Regions from separate parts of the Serratia ficaria genome, predicted to be linked through region 1. Evidence: predicted binding sites of a transcription regulator. Region 1 holds the regulator's gene; each other region holds the start of a gene.
The links. The regulator Fur, encoded in region 1, represses iron uptake genes when iron is present. The targets are predictions, from matches to a motif close to ATAATAATGAGAACNACTATCAA.

Region 2: CKW09_RS16275 (isochorismate synthase) is a predicted target of Fur. The motif match lies at 2,519-2,541, and genes of this name have one in related genera.
Region 3: fes (enterochelin esterase) is a predicted target of Fur. The motif match lies at 2,471-2,493, and genes of this name have one in related genera.

The regions. Positions count from the first base shown of each region.
Region 1 is NZ_LT906479.1:1,358,970-1,363,575, reverse strand. It holds gene ybfF (esterase) at 1-531, shown strand, start outside; gene ybfE (LexA regulated protein) at 790-1,077, shown strand; gene fldA (flavodoxin FldA) at 1,341-1,880, shown strand; gene fur (ferric iron uptake transcriptional regulator) at 2,211-2,657, shown strand; gene CKW09_RS06430 (beta-N-acetylhexosaminidase) at 2,846-4,606, opposite strand, start outside.
Region 2 is NZ_LT906479.1:3,426,411-3,431,016, forward strand. It holds gene rarD (EamA family transporter RarD) at 1-450, shown strand, start outside; gene dhbA (2,3-dihydro-2,3-dihydroxybenzoate dehydrogenase) at 453-1,211, opposite strand; gene CKW09_RS16275 (isochorismate synthase) at 1,296-2,483, opposite strand; gene CKW09_RS16280 (4'-phosphopantetheinyl transferase family protein) at 2,672-3,364, opposite strand; gene agp (bifunctional glucose-1-phosphatase/inositol phosphatase) at 3,469-4,606, opposite strand, start outside.
Region 3 is NZ_LT906479.1:1,944,248-1,948,853, forward strand. It holds gene CKW09_RS09150 (TonB-dependent siderophore receptor) at 91-2,229, opposite strand; gene fes (enterochelin esterase) at 2,538-3,860, shown strand; gene CKW09_RS09160 (MbtH family protein) at 3,930-4,148, shown strand; gene CKW09_RS09165 (non-ribosomal peptide synthetase) at 4,184-4,606, shown strand, end outside.

The sequences.
Region 1 (4,606 bases):
CTGGAGAAAGTCATCGTCATCGGCCATTCGATGGGCGGCAAAGCGGCGATGGCGCTGACCGCCATTGCGCCGGAGCGCATCGACAAGCTGATCGTCATCGACGTGGCGCCGGTGGATTACCGCACCCGCCGCCACGATGAGATTTTCGCCGCGCTGAAGGCCGTGAGCGCCGCCGGCATTACCCAGCGCCAACAGGCCGCCCAGCTGATGCGCGATTATCTGCAGGAAGAAGGGGTGATCCAGTTTCTGCTGAAATCCTTCCACAACGGCGAATGGCGTTTCAACCTGCCGGTGTTGATCGCGCAGTACGAAAACGTCACCGGCTGGCAGGAGGTGCCCGCCTGGCCGCACCCGACGCTGTTCATCCGCGGCGGGCTGTCGCCCTACGTGCAGGACGGTTACCGCGCCGACATCGCGCGCCAGTTCCCGCTGGCCCGCGCGCACGTGGTGGCGGGAACCGGGCACTGGGTGCACGCCGAAAAACCGGAAGCGGTGCTGCGCGCCATCCACCGTTTTCTCGGCGAAGCCTGACAAACGCCCGTCGCTGGCGAAAAAACGCGCTAAAGATAACGGCTTAGCGCGCTTTCGGCTCAGTTAAGCATTGTCGTTGCTCTATCTGCTGGGGTAATATGGCGCGCTATAATTTTGCCGCCCTGCCCAGCGTGTTCGCTAACGCCAGTCCGGGGGTGAATTTGGGTTAGGGTTTATTGGCCCGAAGTGTGTTAACCGAATCGTCCGGAAGCGTGTAAAACGCTTTTTGATGCAAACTTCCTTGCAGTACCGCTACCTATGGCAAAAGAACAAACGGATCGCACGACGCTGGATCTGTTCGCAGATGAACGCCGTCCGGGGCGCCCGAAAACCAACCCGCTATCCCGCGATGAACAGCTTAGAATCAATAAGCGCAATCAGCTGCGGCGCGATAAAGTACGTGGATTGCGGCGCGTGGAGTTGAAAATCAACGCGGATGCGGTGGACGCCCTGAACAAACTGGCGGAACAGCGCAATATCAGCCGCAGCGAGCTCATTGAGCAAATGCTGCTGGCGCAGCTGGCGGAAGAACAGCCAGAACATTGATCTCTTCGGCCGCACATGCGGCGCGGCGTTAAGGATGACGCCGGATCAACACCGTTTTACTCTCCTCCGGCATCGCATAAATGCGATAAAACCCCGGGGTAAATTTCTGGCATGATAGGCGTTTACCGGCAAGAGACCGCGCCCACACGGCGCCCGCCACTGCGGCGGCCGGCTTTTGCCATGGCATCATTTTAATCGGTGTTAGCGGGGTCAGCACTAACATCGTGTAATGCAATTAATTGAATTTAAAGGTTATACGCGATATGGCTACTGTAGGCATTTTCTTTGGCAGCGACACTGGCAATACCGAAAACATTGCCAAAATGATCCAGAAAATTCTCCAGAAACAGTTTGGCGACGAGGTGTCTGAAGTGCACGACATCGCCAAAAGCAGCAAAGAGGATCTGGAAGGTTTCGATATCCTGCTGCTGGGTATCCCAACCTGGTACTACGGTGAAGCGCAGTGCGACTGGGATGACTTTTTCCCGACGCTGGAAGAAGTCGACTTCAACGGCAAGCTGGTTGCGCTGTTCGGCTGCGGCGACCAGGAAGACTACGCGGAATACTTCTGTGATGCGATGGGCACCATCCGCGACATCATCGAACCCCACGGCGCCGCCATCGTCGGCCACTGGCCAACCAAGGGCTACCATTTCGAAGCGTCCAAGGGCCTGGCGGACGACGACCACTTCATCGGCCTGGCTATCGACGAAGATCGCCAACCGGAGCTGACCAACGAACGTGTCGAAGCCTGGGTCAAACAGATCGTCGAAGAACTGAGCCTGGCCGACATCGTCGGCTGAGGCCATTGTTGCCTAAAGGTTGAACAAAGGCCCTGCAAAGTGCATAGTGTGGCCAGCAGGGCCGTCATCGGCAGCATGGATTGCTGCAATAGAAGCTACATATTGGTAACTTCCCACATCGTCACGGTAGACTGAGATATCGGTTTATCCCATCCATCAAGGCGTTGCATGTGTACCATGCAATAGTGCAATTATATCTTTGTTAACAACCGGCGGTTTCCATTTAGGGCAACCGGTTCTATAATGAGACGCAATTAACTCTTTGTGCCGACCGATGCCACAGGCGAGAACGCCTCAACTTGATTAGCATAGTAACAGGACTGAATCCGCATGACTGACAACAACACCGCATTGAAGAAGGCCGGCTTAAAAGTCACGCTTCCGCGACTCAAAATCCTGGAAGTACTGCAAAATCCGGAATGCCATCACGTCAGTGCGGAAGATTTGTATAAAAAACTGATAGATATGGGCGAAGAAATCGGACTGGCGACGGTTTACCGCGTGCTGAACCAGTTTGATGATGCGGGCATTGTGACTCGTCACAATTTCGAAGGCGGCAAGTCCGTATTCGAACTGACCCAGCAGCACCACCACGATCACCTGATCTGCCTGGACTGCGGCAAAGTGATCGAATTCAGAGATGAATCGATCGAAGCGCGTCAGCGCGACATCGCCAAGCAACACGGCATCAAACTCACCAACCACAGCCTGTACCTGTACGGCCACTGTGAAACCGGTGACTGCCGCGAAGACGATACGCTGCACGACGCCAAGTAATCCTCCGGGATTGAACAACCGCCTCAGGGCGGTTTTTTTGTGCCCGTCGCCGGCGGGAAAAAAAGCCCCGGCAGCGCCGGGGAAGGTTCACTTGACGAAATACCACAATTGCAGCGGCGTAACTCCACCGACTTCTCTCACTTCACCCTCGGCCCGCCGCCGACACGCAGCGGGCCGCATCAGCCGGCTTAAACCTTCTCGGCGCGGCTGTAACGCTTGCCGTCCGGGCTGACCGCACGCACCAGCACCTCGCCGGAGACCGCCGGCCCGGCGTTGGCGTCATAGCGCTGCCATTGCTTACCGCCGTCGGTGGAGTACTCGATGCCCAGCCCCGGCAGAGAGATATTCGCCTCCAGCTTGCCGCCGGTGACGCGCGCGCCCGGCACCGGCAGGCGATAGCTGACGCCGCCCTTGTCCAGCTTGGCCAGCTCGCGCTGGCCGAGCAGGTTGGCGAAGCGCAGCCAGTCCTGATCCAGAGCCTTGCCGTCGACAAAGTGCGTTTTCCCGCCCCGGTACTCGCGGCCGGCCCGGTAATCCTGCTCCCAGGAGGCGCGATGCCAGGCGCGTTCGGCTACCGACAGCGAACGCGGGAAGATCATGTATTCCATTTGCGGGTCGGTGCGCTGGGTTTCGCTCCACAGCTGGGCGGAGATGCCGTAGGCGCCCGGCCAGGGTTTGTCGCTTCTGGCGGTGAAGCGATTGCCGTCGCGGTCCACCGAGGTTTCGGCGTTCTGCGGCAGGTTGTCCGGCGCGAAGCTGAACATCTTCCGTTCGTCGCTGAAGCGGGTGCCCCAGTAATAACCGCGCTCGTCCGGATTCACCTCGTAAGGGAAGTCCATATAAACGTAATCCGGGTTGGAGATGATCACCTCGTAGCCCTTGTTCGCCCAGTCATTGGCGCTGTCGAAACCGCCCCAGTACAGGGTGTCCCAGAAGTTCACGCCCACGCGCGGCGTGGCGAACGCGCCGGCGTCCTGCGCATCTTTCAGGCCATCCTGCCAGGCCTGCATTCTGCCGATGCCGTGCGCCTTCACCAGTTGGCTGACCTCCAGCCCGAAGTAGCTCGGCAGATGCGCCATATCGGCCACCTTGCCGTCTTCGATCATCGCCTGGCACACCCGGGATTTCGCCCAGGGCTTGTCTTCCTTGCTCTGGTCGATTATGCCCTTGCCCGCTTCAGGTTTCAGGCGATCGGTATACCCCGCCCCCAGGCGAATATTTTTCGCTTCGTCACCGCCGAAATGCCAGGTGTTCAACGGCTGGCCGGCCTCTCGATGCATTTGGGCAATCTCGCCGATCACCTTGTCGACAAAGCGTTTGGAGGAGTCCAGGCACGGGTTCAGATAGCTCTGGCGGTTGAAGTACTGCACCGAAGTCGTGTTGGAAGTATCGGTCGGATCGACCAGGCGGAACTCGTTGGCCTCGCGCTCTTTGCCCGCCGCATGCAGTTTTTTGTAACGCGCCTCCATGGAAACCACCGCCGCGCGCGCGTGCGCCGGCATGTCGATTTCCGGGATCACCTCAATCTGGCGCGCCTGCGCGTATTTGACGATGTCGATATAGTCCTGCCGGGAGAAGAAGCCGCCGTATGCCTCCGGCCCCTGGCCATACTGCGGCAGCAGGCAGGCGGTTTCGCTCAGGTCGTGGCAGCGCCGGCCCCCGACGTCGGTCAGTTCAGGCAGGCCCGGGATTTCGATGCGCCAGCCTTCGTCGTCGCTCAGGTGGAAGTGGAATTTATTCAGCTTGTAGGCCGCCATCTGATCCAGCAGGCGCAGCACCGCGTCTTTATGATGGAAGTTGCGCGCCACGTCGAGAAAGATGCCGCGATACGGGAAACGCGGCGCGTCTTTGGCGTCCAACGTGGCGATGTCGCTGCCGCCATCGCTCGGCACCAGCGACAGGATCGACTGCAGCCCGTTGAATACCCCCGCCTGATCGAAGCCGATCAC
Region 2 (4,606 bases), 2.1 Mb from region 1:
CAGGTGGGCGGCGTTTCCTGGAGCACGCTGGTGGTGGCCCTGGGTTATCCGGTTTACTTTATTTTGCGCCGGCGCTTCGGCACCGACAACCTCGGCGGGCTGTGGTGCGAACTGGCGCTGATGCTGCCGGTGGCGGCCTGGTTCGCCTTCGGCGGCGACGGCGCGGCGGCGGCGCTGCGCGTCAGCCCGGCGCTCTATTGGCAAATCCCGCTGCTGGGGGTGATCAGCGCCGCGGCGCTGGTGTGCTACATCCTCGCCAGCCGGCTGTTGCCGTTCAGCCTGTTTGGCCTGCTGAGCTACGTGGAGCCGGTGCTGCTGGTGATCGTCGCCTTGCTGCTCGGCGAAAGCATCAGCCGCAGCGAGTGGCTGACCTATCTGCCGATTTGGCTGGCGGTGCTGCTGTTGGTGGCGGAAGGCACCCGCCACCTGCTGCGCCGCCGGCGCATTTGACCTCAGGAAGCCAGGGTGGCGCCGCCGTCGATCACGATGTCCTGCAGGGTGATGTGGCTGGCCAGATCCGAGGCCAGGAACAGCACCGCGTTGGCGATTTCGTCCGGGCGGGCGATCTTGCCCAGCGGGATGCCCAGCTTGAACATCTCGGGGAAACCGGCGATGGTGCGCTGTTCGGCATCCGGGGTTTGCCACATGCCGCGCTGCATCGGGGTGTCGGTCGAGCCCGGCGACACCAGGTTACAGCGCACGCCAAACGGCGCCAGTTCCAGCCCCACGCAGTGGTTCAGGCTGGTCAACGCCGCCTTGGAGGCGCAGTAAGCCGCCATCTGCACACGCGGCACGTGCGCGGCGTTGGAGCCGACGCTGACGATCGCCCCACGGCGCTGCGCCTTGAAGTGCGGCAGCAGCGCGCGGAACAAATAGAACGCGCCCGAGGCGTTGACGTTGATGCACTGGTGCCAGTCGTCCAGGCTCAGGTCTTCGGTATTGCCCATGCGCAGAATGCCGGCGGCGTTGACCAGCACGTCCAGCCGGGGATTTTGCGCCAGCTGCTCCCGGCATACCTCGGCGACCTGTTGCGGCTGGCTGATATCCAGCGTCACGCAGGGGTAAGGCAGATCCGGCTGGGCGAACTCGCGATCAAACCCCAGCACCTCGGCGCCCTGCGCCATAAAATGCCGGGCGATCTGCTCGCCGATGCCGCGCGCCGCGCCGGTCACCCAGACGCGCTTGCCGCTGAAATCCATCTGTACGCTCATGGGCGCACCGCCATCAGCGCGTTCGCGCCGGCGTGATTCGTTGTCATAATCGGTTTCTCCTGCAAAAGGGGTAGAGAGCCGGCCTTACAGCGCGCCGCTGTTCAGGCCGAAAGCGTTAAGCATGGTGCCCAGCTTGGCGGCGGTTTCCGCCCATTCGGACTGCGGCGTCGAGGCTTCGACGATGCCCGCGCCGGCGAACAGCCGCACCCGGTTGCCGCGCAGAATGCCGCTGCGGATGACGATCGCCCATTCGCCGTCGCCGTTGGCGTCGCACCAGCCGACGATGCCGCTGAACAGGCCGCGATCGTACTGCTCCAGATCGGCGATCAGCCGGCGGGCGGTTTCGGTCGGGAAGCCGCACAGCGCCGGCGTCGGGTGCAACAGGCAGGCAAGCTGCATCACGTTAAGCTGCGGGTCCCGCAGTTCGCCGCGAATGCGGGTGGACAGGTGCCACATGGTGCCGGTGCTCATCAGCGAAGGCCCGGAAGGCACGCTCAGCGTCGCGCACAGCGGCGCCAACCGCTGGCGAATGTCGTCGATCACCAGCTTGTGTTCGTATTTGTCTTTGGTCGACCGCATCAGGCGTTCGCTGCCGATGCGGTCTTGCTGCGCATCCGCCTGCCGGCGCGCCGAGCCCGCCAGCGGGTTGGAGTGGATCTCGCCGCCCTGCTTGCGGATCAGCAGTTCCGGGCTGGCGCCGATCAGCACGCCGCCGTCGGGCAGCGGCAGGGAAAAGTGGTAACCGTTCGGGTTCTGCACCATCAGGTTATTGAGGATCTGATGGCCCGCCACCGGCTGCTCCAGCTCGATCTCCAGAATGCGCGACAGCACCGCCTTGCTCAGCCTGCCCTGTTTAAAACGGCTGACCGCCTCCGCCACCGCGTGCTTGAAGCGCGGCTCGTCCGGAATGCTGGTGCAGGCGGCCAACCGGTGCTGCTGCAGCATTGGCCGCGCATCGCGGGTGTAATGGTCATTGGCGACGAACCGGCTCTGTTGCGGTACGTACAGGCAGGAGGGCTGGCGGGTATCGAAAGGAATGGCGCCCACCACCACCGGCGCCTCCTGGCCGGCCTGTTTGGCGCGCTGCAGCGCCTGGCCGATGTTCTGCGCCAGCGCGCTGTCGGCCCGCTCGCCGCCGAAGGCCGGCGTCTCGATGCGTTCGAATACGCCCTGCGCGCTCAGCGAGCGGAACTCCGACTGGTATAAAAAGGTAGATTGCTCTGAGTAAACAAAACCGGGAAAGGTTTGGTTTTCCGTTGTCAGTGTAGCCACAAGACCACTCCTTTGCGTTGCCCGCACTAATGATAATGGTTATGCGAATGATTATCATTAGTTATAAAGACCGGTAAATTACACCGCCGCCCGGCGCGGGTCAATCACCGTTAGCGTAATAATTAATGAATGAAACGCTCAGGCATGGCAAATGCACGTTACAGTGCAACGCAAATCAACGCACTGATTTAACAGTAAATAAATGTCGTTACGTCGTCACCTTCATGCCAGTAGCGGCCCAAAAAACGACGGCCTGCACGGCACTGCGGGGTGAGTGTCTTAAGCAGTTCCAATTCAAAGGTCTGGGTTTGCGCATCCATTACCACCATGCGCGCATCCAAAAAATCAAAGTAGCGGCGCACCTGCGGGTACAGCGCTTTGAACAGGCTCTCCTTGGCGGAGAACGTCAGCGTCAGCAGGCGATTGAACGCCTGCGGCCCGCGGCGCAGCTCTGCGCACTCCTCCGCACCGACGATAGCGCCCCACAGCTCCTCCGCGCGCGCCTGCGGCATCAGCGTCTCCACGTCCAGCCCGACGCCGCCCAGGCCGTTTTCGGCGTGCACCGCGCACAGCGCGGTAGCCGCATTGTGGCTCAGCGCGCCGGCGACGCCCGGCGGCCACTGCGGCGCGCGATCTTCGCCCGGCAGCAGGATAAAACCGCTGAAGCCCAACGGCGCCAGCAGCCGCTGCGCCAGACAGCGCCCGGCCAAATATTCCGCCCGGCGCTTGGGCACCGCGCGCGCCAGGTGCTCCGGCAGAGCGATGCCCGCCTCGCGAAAGCGTTCGTCACCATAGTCCGCCAGCGAGAAACGGCAACGCGCCACCTGCCCCGGGTAATCAACCAGGTTAAAAAGTTCGATATCGCGGATAAAAGCGGGCAACGGGAGGTTCCTTGAACAGTGCGCAGAGCGACGATTTTAGCCCCCGCGCTCCCCGGCAACAACGACTATTCCTCTCCCCCGCCGCCGGAGGAGAGGAACGCGGCTTACAGAATGCCTTTCATGGTCTTTTCGAAATCGCTCCAGGCGCAGAAGCCGTCCTTGTCGATTGGGCAGCCCTTCAGCGCCAGGGTCACGCGCTGCGGCGGATTTTGCAGCGTCAGCGGCGTGGCTTTGCGCAGTTGATCGGTAGACTGATAAACGTATTCGATTTTCAGCAGCTCGCGGTCATTCTGCCGATCGTGCCAGCGCTGGAACACCAGCTTGCCGCCGATCGGCGTTTTCTCGTACTGCTGCGGCAGCTGATACGGCTGGAACTGCATCGCCGACAGCAGCGATGCGATATTCGAATCGTGGCCGACCAGCACCGTCAGCTTGGGCGCATCCGGCTTGCGCTCGCCGAGCAGCGCGCCGTTGATGTAGGCCAGCAGCGGTTTGGCGACGTTCCGCGCCACCACCGGCGAGGTGAACAGCGAATCCTGATAGCCGTCTTTCAGCTGCGCCAGCTGCTTCCACTGGTGCGGCGTGGCGATTTTGCCCCAGGCCACGTCCTTCATCGGGAAACCTTCGTAATACTGCAGCATAAAGGCGTCCACCAGCGAGTTGCCCACCCGCAGCGGCCCGGCCACGCCCGGCTCTTTGCCCGGCACCGCGCTCAGGGTGCTGGCCTCTTTGGTCAGATCGCAGTGCCGGTCGGTTTTGCAGGCGCTGGAGTCTTTATAATCGACGATTTTCGCCAGCTGCCGGTAAGACTCGTCCAGCTTCAGCGAGGCCAGCTCGGCCTTCATCGCCGCCAGCGCCTGTTGATTGAAGGCTGCGCTGCTGTCGGTGATGATCGGGTTGAAGGTCGGGTCCATCTCGCCCATTTTTTCCTGATGGTGCACGGCGACGTCGCAGCCGGGGAACGCGCCGTTGCTGAAGAACTGCGCGGTGGCCACCGTGCGCTGCAGGCTGTTGGCGTAAACGTACAGGCTGCCGGCGGTCGGGCAGCCTTCCTGCGGCAGCAGGCCGGTCTGCTTCAGCCAGGCGTTGAAGTAGTGCCCCATATAGACTTCCAGCACCCCGCCCTTGGTGGTCAGCAGCCCGCCCGGCGTTTCCCAGGCCGGCCAGGCCCGCGGCGTGGACTGCGCCAGCACGCTGCCGTTATTGGCCAGCGGCGCGCGCAGGTTGTGGCGGCTCATCACC
Region 3 (4,606 bases), 590 kb from region 1:
GACCCTGACCCCGCGCTCTGATGAGCGCGGGGTTTTTTGTTTGGGCATTTTTTACCGCAGCCGGTTTAGGCGGCTGCGGTAAAGAGGGCGTTACCAGCTGTAGCTCACCGTGGCGAAGGCCGTGCGGCCGTTGCCGTAGAAGCAATCGTTGGAGCAAGAGGCGATGTATTTCTTGTTGCTGAGGTTATTCACGTTCACCTGCACGGCGGCGCCTTTCAACGCAGGGGAAACTTCGCCAAGCTCATAGCGCGCCATCCAGTCATACAGGGTGAACGCGGGCACTTTGGCGGTATTGGTGCTGTTGGCGTAAGAGGTGCCGGTATAGCGCACGCCCACGCCGGTGGTGAAGCCTTGCAACAGACTGTCCCGGAAGCTGTAGCTGCCCCACAGCGAAGCCGCATGGGTCGGAATGGCCGGCGGCGTCTTGTCCAACTCGTCGGCGCTGTTGGTTTCCTTATTGATGATATCGGTATAGGTGTAGCTGGCGATCAGGTTGAAAGCCGGCGTGACCTGCGCGTGCACTTCAGCCTCCAGGCCCTTTGAGCGGATCTTGCCGATTTGCTCGTTATATTTGGTGGTGCTGTTGAAGCTGGTGACGTTTTTTTGCGTCAGGTCGAACAGCGCCAGCGACATCATCATCTCCGTGCCTTTCGGCTGATATTTTACCCCAACTTCGGTTTGCTCCCCCTTGGTCGGTTTGAAGGGGTCGGAACCCGGCGCGCCGGTGTCCAGATTGGGTTCGAACGAGGTGCTGTAGCTGACATAAGGCGAAATGCCCGAATCGAAGGCGTACAGCAACCCGGCGCGGCCGGTGAAGGCCGTGTCGTTTTGCTGCGACAGGGTGGATTCGACGCGGTCCTGGGTGCGGGTTTCGCTCCAGTCATAACGGCCGGACAGCGTCATATTCCAGCCGCCGTAGCTCAGCTGATCTTGCAGGTACAGCCCCAGCTGATCGAGCTTTTTGCGGGTGCTGGTGGCGAGCGGCAGGGCGCCGGCGTCGATGTTCAGCCCGTAGACCGGGTGCGTCCAGTCAATGTCGTAGCCGCTGGTGCTGCCGCGCCACAGTTTGCTGTCCACGTCGCGCCAGCGGTAATCCAGGCCGGCGACCATGCTGTGGTCGATCTCCCCGGTGGCGAATTCCGCCTTCAGCTGGTTATCGATGCCCAGATCTTTCGATTTCACCTGTTCGCGCTGCGGGCGCCGGCTCAGCAGCGTATCCGGCGTCGTAGACTTCATAAACACCAGATATTTGTAACGCTCTTCCGTGCTGGCGAAGCGCAGGTTTTGCTGGAAGGAAAACACCTCGTTGATGTAGTGACTCAGGCTGTAGCCGATAGCCGCCTGCTCGCGCCAGGACTGGTTAAAGTTGGGATCGCTGACGTTAAAATCCTGCGGAATATAGCCGGCGGAAGAGGCGACGCGCGTGCCGATAGCCGGCAGGAAATTGCGGTATCCGGCCTTGGGTTCTTTTTGATAGCTGGTCAGCAGGGTAAAGGTGGTGTCTTCATTGGGGATAAAGGTCAGCGCCGGCGCGATGGCGAATGCCTGCTCCTTGTAGTCTTTGACGAAGCTGTTTTTGGTGCTGGCCACGCCGTTCAGGCGGAACAGCAGGTTGGCGTCATCGTTTACCGCACCGCCGAAGTCGAACGCCGCTTCGCCGTAGCGTTGATTGCCGGCGCTGAATTGCACCTTGCGGATATTTTCCGCCGTCGGGCGCTTGCTGGTCATCATCACCAGCCCGCCGGGTTTGGCCTGGCCGTAGACCACGGAGGCCGGGCCATGTATCACTTCCGCCCGTTCCAACAGCCAGGCGTTCATTTTGCTGCTGTCGCCGAAGCTGAGGCCATCCAGATACTTGGGCGCGTAACGGAAACCGCGGATCAGCACTTCGTCAAAACGGTTGGAGGAGCCGCGATACTCGGCGACCACGCCGCTGGTGTAGCGCAACGCTTCCTGAATGGAGGTGGCGCCCTGGGCATCCATTTGATCGCGCGTCACCACCGAAATCGCCTGAGGGGTTTTCACCAGCGGCGTTTCCGTTTTGGTGCCGGCGGCGCTCTGCTTCGCCACAATGCCCTTCAGCGGCGCGGCGACGCTTTCCTGCCTGCCGGCGACCACGGTAATGTCTTTTTCCGTGGCGTTATCCGCCGCCGTCGCGTACAGGTTCGGCACCATGAACAGCGTAGAGGCGAACAGCAAACCGGTTCCTTTCTTTGATGTATCAGACATATATCATCCCTTAAAAATCATTCTCTAAATAAGAACTTGTTATCAATAGGTTGTTATTGATGGGGTAAATGCGCCCCGCCGTGGCGGGCATGCCGCGAGCCTTGCCTGCTCCCGGAGCCTCGGCCCGCCGTCGGTAACGGCGGCGAACCGACAGGCGCACCGATTTCTTCTGCCGGTTTTCGTGTGGGAAGCGTCGGCAAAATAAGGTTTTTTTTTGAGAATGTGTTACATGTTATTGCAAACAATAATGATTATCAATAGTATTTGCATTCAATCATGGAGAATGGCAGCAAAAAAAGATTTAATTTATGTCTTTAAAGTCAAATGGATATGTTATCGATAGCGCTAATGGAGAGGCAGCGTCGACCGCCCGGCAGTGGCTGCAAGCCGCCGATATCGGCAGTGAAGCCTGGTGGCAACGGCTGGCGACGACTGGCGCGCCGCTGATCGATGCGTTACCCGCTAATCAGGTCTGCGTGACGTTCATCTGGCGCGATGAGCAGGGTGATGAGCGGCATTCACGGATTGAAAGGGTGTATGCCGACGTCAATTGCGTCACCGACCACCACAGCTTTTCCCCGCAAAGCCTGGCGCGCTGCCCCGGTACCGACGTGTGGTACTGGCAGGTGGTTATTCAGCACGACTGGCGCGGCAGCTACAGTTTTATCCCCATCGAACGCGAGCAGCTTCCGCCGGTATTTTCCGGCACGCCGGAAGAGCAAAATCGCCGGCAACGCCGCTGGTGGTGCTCATTATTTCCGCTGATGCGCCACGATCCGCTCAATCGGATCGCCCCCCATCGAAGCAGCCGCGGTTTCCCGCTTTCCGCCATTCATCTGCCCGCCGCGCCGGACCAATCCGCCTGGCTGGCGCTCGACGCCGGAAGCGCCAGCGCCGATCCGCGCCGGCTGCAGCATTTTCACTGGCACAGCGATCGCCTGGCGAACCAACGGCGCATCTGGCTTTACACCACCGGCGGCGAGGCCCAGGCCGATGAACGGCCGTTGGTGCTGTTGCTGGACGGCCAGTTCTGGGCTGAGGGCATTCCGGCATTTAGCGCGCTGGACGCACAAACGCAGGCCGGCGCGTTGCCGCCGGCGGTCTATTTGCTGATTGACGCCATCGACATGACGCAGCGCGCGGAAGAGTTGCCGTGCAACCCGCTTTTCTGGCAGGCGGTGCAGGCGGAATTGTTGCCTCTGGTCAGCGCGCGCACGCGCTATAGCGCGGATCCGCAGCGCACCGTCGTGGCGGGCCAGAGCTACGGCGGCCTGGCGGCGTTGTACGCCGGTCTGCATTGGCCGCAGCGGTTCGGCCGGGTATTGACGCAGTCTGGCTCCTTTTGGTGGCCGCATCTGGAATTCGTCATTGAAGCCCGCGCCGGCCAACCCGCCAGCGTCGGCTGGTTGACGGAGCAGGTGGCGCAGGGCGTTGGGGCAGCGGCGCCGCTGACCGTGTTTCAAGAGGCCGGCGATCGGGAAGAAGAGATCGCGCACGTGAATCGGCAAATGAACCGGGCGTTGTCGGCTGCCGGCCATCGGGTGCATTACCGCGCCGTGGCCGGCGGGCATGACGCCGTTTGCTGGCGCGGCGGCCTGATCGACGGCCTGAAGATCCTCTTAAATTCCTAAAGGAAAGCATTACCCCATAAGGCAGCCGGAAAGGCGCCGCAGAACAACGTTACTTTAAAGGTAAGGAAAATGAGTCAAATGCAAGCGAATCCCTTCGACGATGAAAACCATCCGTTTTACGTTCTGGTCAATGACGAAGCGCAATACAGCCTGTGGCCGGCGTTCGCCGCTTTGCCCGCCGGTTGGCGGGCGGTGTTCGGCCCCGAAGCGCGCCCGGCCTGTGTCGGCTATATCGAGGCCCACTGGCAAGATATGCGCCCGCTCAGGCTGCAAAACGCCGGCCGCTAAACCAGACGTCGTCAACGGACAAAGGAATTGCCATCGTGTCAGAAGCTCTCGTTACTCCCGCCCTTGCGGCGGGCTATCATGAATTGCCGCTGGTTGCCGCGCAACCCGGTATCTGGTTGGCCGAACAAATCGCCGACCGTCGTAATATTTTCGCCGTCGCTCACTATATCGAGCTGCAGGGCGACATCGATCCCGCGCGGCTCGATGTCGCCGTGCGTCATGGCCTGGCGGAGGCCGATACCCTGCACGCCACCTTCCTGCAGGGCGAGCAGGGCCCCTTGCAACGCATTCCGCAGCGCTGCACGCCCGCGCAGGTGCAGCCGCTGGAGCTGCTGGATTTCAGCGGGCGCCAGGATGGCCGCGCCGCCGCGCTGGCGTTGATGCAGGCCGATCTCGCCGCCGAGCTGCCCGCGGACGGCGATGCGCCGCTTTATCGCCAGCTGCTGGCGCGGGTGCCC